Linked DNA regions of Ferrimicrobium sp.. The protein of the gene in region 1 interacts with the protein of each later gene in a pairwise test. Links are inferred from orthologs where the notes say so. Each region holds a gene or a part of one and is shown on either strand. Other genes may lie near its edges. The genes, in order: recA and M7Q83_RS11300.

Region 1 (3,264 bases):
GCGGAGGTCGCTCGGCGACCACTGCGCGAGGATGCCCAGGTTCGTGCGGTCATCGAGGAGCTTTTTGCCCAGCGAGGTCGGCCGATGTCGGCCAATAACTATCGACAGGCCCTGGTACCCGATGGGGCGACGGTCATCGCTCAGCGCAAGGGTACGGCACCTGGGTTGATCGTTCCCGTTGGAGACAAAGTCATCTTCGCTTTGCCTGGGGTCCCGTATGAACTCGACGATATGCTCGCTGACGAGGTGCTCGCCGAGTTACGTGCAAGACGCAACGACGCTGCCGTGATTCGATCTAGGGTGCTGCGAACCTGGGGGCTTGGTGAGTCACGCCTTGCTGAATTGATGGCGCCGCGTTTCGAAGAACTTGAGGGTTCGAATGTCACCATTGCTTTTCTCGCATCGGGGATCGAAGGGGTAAAGGTACGCTTTACGGTCAACACCATGAGCGAGGACGAGGCCGCTATCCTACTCGATCGTGAGGAGGGTCGAGCGCGTCAGCTCCTCGGGGATGCCATCTTTGGAGTAGACGACGATACCCTGGAATCCGTGGTGGCCCAGCTCGCTCTGACTCAGGGTATCTCGATCGCGGTTGCGGAGTCGCTCACCGGAGGAATGGTGGCCTCGCAACTGGTGCGTGTTCCTGGAGCCTCTCGATGGTTCCGTGGTGGAGTCGTTAGCTACGCTACGGCCGTCAAAGAGGAGCTGCTCGGTGTCAAGACGGCCGCGGTGATATCCGAGGGGGCTGCCTGTTCGATGGCTGAAGGTGTGGCTCGGCTGTTAGGGAGTGAGCTCGGAGTCGCAACGACCGGAGTGGCTGGTCCTGAGATGATGGAGGGCCAGGCAGTCGGCACGGTGTGGATTGGGATGAGCCTGCATGGCCATTCTTCTGCACGCAAGGTGCAACTCCTAGGAGATCGTGAGCGAATCCGCACGTATGCTACTGCCACCGCGCTCGATCTGGTGCGATTGACCCTGAGTGGATCGGCACGTGGATTCGAGCTCGTTGAGACGGGTGTGAGACGCTGAGATGATCGGCTGCCGCCGGAGCGAGTTTCTCTGTGGCGAGTGTGACAATTATATTCGATCAGATGTACGAATTGTCCGAGCTTCGATCTAGTCTATGGTAAGAGTTGATGAGGAGGAACGGTGGAACGGGATAAGGCACTTGATATAGCGATCGCCCAGATCGAAAAGCAGTTTGGCAAGGGTTCGATCATGCGTATGGGCGAGGCTCCGCAGATGACGATCGAGTCGGTCTCGACTGGAGCGATGGCACTGGATCTTGCTCTCGGCGTTGGCGGACTTCCGCGAGGGCGTGTTGTCGAGATATTTGGTCCGGAGAGTTCAGGGAAGTCCACCCTCGCCCTTCACGTGGTCGCTGAGGCGCAACGTATTGGCGGTAATTGTGCCTATATCGATGCAGAGCATGCGCTCGACCCTGTGTACGCACAGGCGATCGGTGTGGATATCGATGGTCTTTTGATCTCACAGCCAGACTACGGCGAGCAGGCGCTGGAGATCTGTGACGTTCTCATCAGGTCTGGTTCCATCGATGTGGTCGTCATCGACTCGGTGGCGGCGCTCACCCCTCGCGCTGAGATCGAGGGGGATATTGGGGATGCCCATGTGGGGCTCCAGGCTCGGCTGATGTCGCAGGCGATGCGTCGGCTGACGGCGAATTTGAATCATACCAATACACTCGCTATCTTTATCAACCAGCTACGAGAGAAGATTGGGGTGATGTATGGATCGCCGGAGGTTACCCCGGGTGGCCGCGCACTCAAGTTCTACTCGTCGGTGAGGCTCGATATCCGAAAAGTCGAGATCATCAAGGACGGTACAGAGATGGTCGGTTCGCGCACCAGGGTGAAGGTCGTCAAGAACAAGTGTGCGCCGCCATTTCGGCAGGCAGAGTTCGATATCATGTATGGTCATGGCATCTCGCGAGAGGGCTCGATCCTCGATGTGGGAGTGGAGCTGGGTCTGATTAAAAAGTCGGGTTCGTGGTACACCTATGAGGGTGAGCAGCTAGGCCAAGGACGTGAGAACGTAAAGACGTTTCTTGCCGCCAACCCACAACTCATGGCAGAGCTGGATCAGAAGATTCGTGAAAAGGTCAGTGGTACGGTCGTTGAGGGTTTGACCCATGGGATGCTCCCGGCCGATGATGAGGAGGCATTTTCCGAGACGGCAAACTAGTTCGCAGCCCAGCAGTGGGCTGTATTCGCTAACGGTGAGAGTGGTCGACGGGTCCGGTGCCATCCGGCTCGTCGGCCGCTTGTGCTTTTGGCGATCTCTCTTCTCGTCATGCTCCTATCGGTCAGAGGTTGCACGTGGCGGTTCGTGGGCATTGTGCGAATGGCGTGGCGGGTTGGGGTAGATGGGAGTAGGAGATTGCGTGACCTTACCTCGATGCACATGGTACCGCGATGCACATGGTACCGCGATGCACATGGTACCGCGATGCGCTCCGTGCACACAGTTGAGCTGTCGGTGTACGATTTGAGCTCAATGTGAACGGCCGTGGCACCCGGGCAGCTCCTGGTTCCTTGATGAACCGATCGCGTACGGTTGCCCTTTCTCAGGCGGCCTTGCGTGGGCCACTAGACTCCTGGGGTAGATGAAGAGCTTTTACGTCAAGACATTTGGATGCCAGATGAATGAGAATGATTCTGAGCGGATTGTGGCGTTGCTGCGCCGTCAGGGCATGACGCCAGCGACCTCAGAAGAGGTTGCTGATGTGGTGGTCTTTAACACCTGCACCATACGGGAGAACGCTGATAATAGGTTCTTTGGACAGGTCAATAAGTTGCGGGAGCGGCGTGCGGCCGATTCCGATCTGCGGATTGTGGTGGCAGGATGCTTGGCGCAGGGTGAACAAGAGGCGATCTTTGATCGGGCTCCCCATGTCGACGTCGTGGTTGGTACGCATGCGTTGGCTTCGATCGTGGAGTTGCTCGAACGCAGCGATCAAGAGCGCCGGGTGATCGACGTCAGGGAGATAACCCAAGGACCCGATCCGTTGGCTGATCTTGGTGCCGAGCCGACGGAGGGGCACAAAGCTTGGGTGACCATTCAAACCGGATGCGACAACAACTGCGCCTTCTGCATCGTTCCCCAGGTGCGAGGGGGTGAGGTCAGCCGTCCCTTCCAGGCAGTCGTGGATGAGGTGCGCAGCCTTGCATCGCAAGGGGTGACCGAGGTCACGCTACTGGGGCAGAATGTCAATTCCTATGGACGCGACCTTACTCGACGATTGCG
Region 2 (3,107 bases), on another replicon or contig:
GATTAGGTTCGTGGGTTCTAGCGAACTCACGGTCGAGGATCGCGAAGTTGAGTTCATCGGTGTAGACGCCCTTGAAGAGTTCGTTCTCGACGAGATGAGCCTCCTGGCGCATCCCGAGCGTCTCGCAGAGACGGATGGAAGCCGTGTTTCTCGTATCGACTCTGGCGATCACCCGGCGGATACCCATCTCGCCAAAGGCGAGATGGAGAACGGAATGGGCGGCCTCGGTGGCGAGACCTTTGCCTCCAAACGCTGGATTGAGGACCCAACCGATCTCGCCGTTGCCGTCGTGAAGGCTGGTGATCTGCAAGCTGATATCACCGATGAGTGCTCCCGAGGCGATCTCTTCAATGCCGATCAAGACGCCATCGCCATCGTGTTTGAGGGATTGGTTAGCCCATCGTGTGACGAGGCGTTCAGCGATCTCAGCCCTGGTCATCGGCTCGAAGGGGACGAAGAGGCAGACCGAGGCGAGCAAGCGATACGCATAAAGCGCCTCCTGGTCTTGGGGAGTCAGACCGCGAAGGCGCAGCCGGTCGGTCGAGAATGGTCGGATCTGTTCAAGGTGCATGGGTCGAGCTTAGAACTCGTTGGTCGATCTCGCTTAGATCTCCAGGATTTGTGTCGACTATGGATGGCGCGCGGGAGCTGTAGTCGCTACTGGCTTTAGCTAGGTTGGGTCAGGTATCCGTGAGGAGAGCTATACGACCAGCTTGTTCAAGGCAGTCCTCGGATAATCTCCAAGTCCCAGTTCGCCGCTGCGGGCAAGGCGGCCCAAAGCGAGAAAGCCTGAAGGTGGCGCGGTTTGGGCGCTCATCGAACTTTCGTTGCCAGATACGACCTAGTCTCTCCACATCGGAGGTGTCGGTTGCCACGTGAGATCTCGGGTTATGGTCCTGTCACTTGGTTTCACGAGGGCCTCGTAACTGCGCAATACTCGTCATTGCAATGCCCCTAATTGCGGGCCACACCCTCATTCGCGTGGAGTTAGTCTTCGAAGCCGGAAGCAAAGGACGCCATGCGCTATGGGTGGGGCTAGTGATCGCTGCTGTAGGTCTAGTGTTGTCGGAGCGAGCGCGTAGGATGACGAGTCATGGCGATCAGTTCATGACGGAGCTAGTAGACGATGCTGTGATGCCATCATTACTCATGCAGGAGCATGCGGCACTGGTGGCGCTGTTGACGAGCGCACGTGCCGACTGGAGAGCCATCGCTGATGCCATTGAGGCTACCCAGAGCGCTATCGAAGTCCTGCGTACTTCAGTTGAGCAACCATCGCTGTTTGCCTCCGAAACAGTGCACGAGCAGAGATTGCACGAGGCGTTGGCGACCGTTGAGGAGTGGGACCGTGAAGGACTCTCCTTGGTGTCGTTGCTCGACGCAGACTATCCTGAACAACTGCGCGAAATCCACCAGCGACCTCCGTTGTTGATGTATCGCGGAGTGTTCTCCGTTGATGATGCCCGTGGGGTTGCTGTTGTTGGAACCCGCCATCCCTCGCGTGAAGGGGCTGCGCGGGCATTCGAACTTGGTAGAGAACTTGCTCGCTGTGGAGTCCCGGTGATCAGCGGGCTCGCCGCTGGAATCGATACCGAAGCACTCACGGGCTCGCTGGACGTCGCAGGCAGGACGGTCGCTGTCATCGGGACGGGTTTGTGCCGATCGTATCCGGCCCAGAACGCGGGGTTGCAAGAGAGGATTGCTCGGGAAGGATTGCTTCTTTCTCAGTTCCTACCAGATGCACCTCCTGCGAAGTACTCCTTTCCCATGCGCAACGCGGTCATGAGTGGCTACGCAGCGGCCACGGTGGTTGTCGAGGCGGCATGGAAGAGTGGTGCACGCATGCAGGCGCGGCTGGCGCTTGAGCACGGTCGCCCTGTTTTTCTTCTGCGCAGTTTGTTGGTTCATGATTGGGCACAGGAGTATGCGACAAGGTCGGGGGTGACGGTGGTGGCTGGAATCGATGACCTCTTGCCCGAACTGGAAAAGCTGAGTACCGACCATGATGAGCTTGTCTGGGACTGAGTAATGGCTACCGTTCGCGAACTGAGTGGGCCGTACGAGAATTTTTTGGTGCAGATCTTGCCGAGAGGATCTGGCGTTTGTGAGGTCTGTCACACCGCGGTAGCAATGAACTATTCAAAGTGTTTCCAATGTCGCCAAGCAGAGGCACACCTACCTGAGCGTGCAAATGTGGTAGCTTCGATTGCGTTGGCAGTCAAGGGAGAGCAGTTGGCTTATGAACTTGCGGGCTATAAAAACCAATTTGGCACGTTCGCGAGAGCGTATGACACTTGGGCTGGCCGCACTCATGTGGCGTTGGCTAACGATACACGAGCGCTGCGTTGCCGAGGAGGCAGGCGTCGAACGGTTCGATCTTGTGACCATTGTGCCAACAACGAGAGAGCGGCTTGGCATTCATCCTTGGCAACATTTAGCTGAAGAGCTTATTGGACTGACACGGGACCGGTTCATGCTCCTACTAGAGATGGACCCAACTGCAAATCAGGGTCGGATGCCGAGGATAGATCGTTTTCGGAGTCTGGGGCACCGGCTGAGCGGTGAATCGATCCTTGTTCTCGATGACACCTGGACGACCGGTGCAAATGCACAGAGTATGGCAGCACGACTGAAAAAGATCGGTGCCTCGAAGGTCGGGATCGTGTCGATTGGTCGTCATTTTGCTGTCCCGCGGGACGGAAAATTCAGGCCTGTTTATCAGGAATATCTGCGAAAGGCCAAGCGTCTCGGCTGGTTGTGGAACCGCTGTTGTCTTGATCACTGCTGGTACCAATAGCGGGTCTATGCGGTTCCATGTAGCTCCAAGGCGGGTTCTCGCCAGGTGTACTCTTTAGAGCTCTTAGGAGGTAGAGTCAGGATCGCCTGACCAAAGCTTTGCAGGGCCGCCTTCCTCTCCGTTTTGTAGCCCGTGGAGCCACCGTGATGGTGACTCATGGATAAGACGGGTCGTGGCTAACAAACATGAGTTTTGGACAACATGGGTACGACTACTCATTGGTTAGTCAGGATCATACACATTCCATGTCGTCGAGTTCCTTTGTGGTAGTTGCGCCGAAACCTGGGCTCGCCGAGTCGTTGTTGGCTAG

What was found.
Region 2: the proteins of recA (region 1) and M7Q83_RS11300 interact in binary tests that used the Bacillus subtilis proteins (3 or more experiments, as listed by UniProt). The link is inferred for Ferrimicrobium sp. from one-to-one orthologs.

What each region holds. Positions count from the first base shown.
Region 1 is NZ_DAHXOI010000002.1:30,353-33,616, reverse strand. Bases 231-3,175 are described here. They hold recA (recombinase RecA), read left to right. Parts: upstream 231-1,149; coding sequence 1,150-2,202; downstream 2,203-3,175. Other genes in these bases: M7Q83_RS01910 (MiaB/RimO family radical SAM methylthiotransferase), read left to right, coding at 2,624-3,175; M7Q83_RS01920 (competence/damage-inducible protein A), read left to right, coding at 231-1,029. In the rest of the region: more of M7Q83_RS01920, read left to right, coding at 1-230; more of M7Q83_RS01910, read left to right, coding at 3,176-3,264. UniProt on the Bacillus subtilis protein: Multifunctional protein involved in homologous recombination, DNA repair and competence.
Region 2 is NZ_DAHXOI010000021.1:18,568-21,674, reverse strand. The notes cover bases 279-3,066. They hold M7Q83_RS11300 (DNA-processing protein DprA), read left to right. Parts: upstream 279-1,107; coding sequence 1,108-2,025; downstream 2,026-3,066. Other genes in these bases: M7Q83_RS14330 (CHAD domain-containing protein), read left to right, coding at 2,983-3,066; M7Q83_RS11295 (phosphoribosyltransferase), read left to right, coding at 2,240-2,797; M7Q83_RS11305 (GNAT family protein), read right to left, coding at 279-571. Outside these bases: more of M7Q83_RS11305, read right to left, coding at 1-278; more of M7Q83_RS14330, read left to right, coding at 3,067-3,107. UniProt on the Bacillus subtilis protein: Protein that helps load RecA onto ssDNA during transformation. Binds cooperatively to circular ssDNA, is able to bridge different segments of DNA. Favors the loading of RecA onto SsbA- or SsbB-coated ssDNA and formation of RecA-DNA filaments.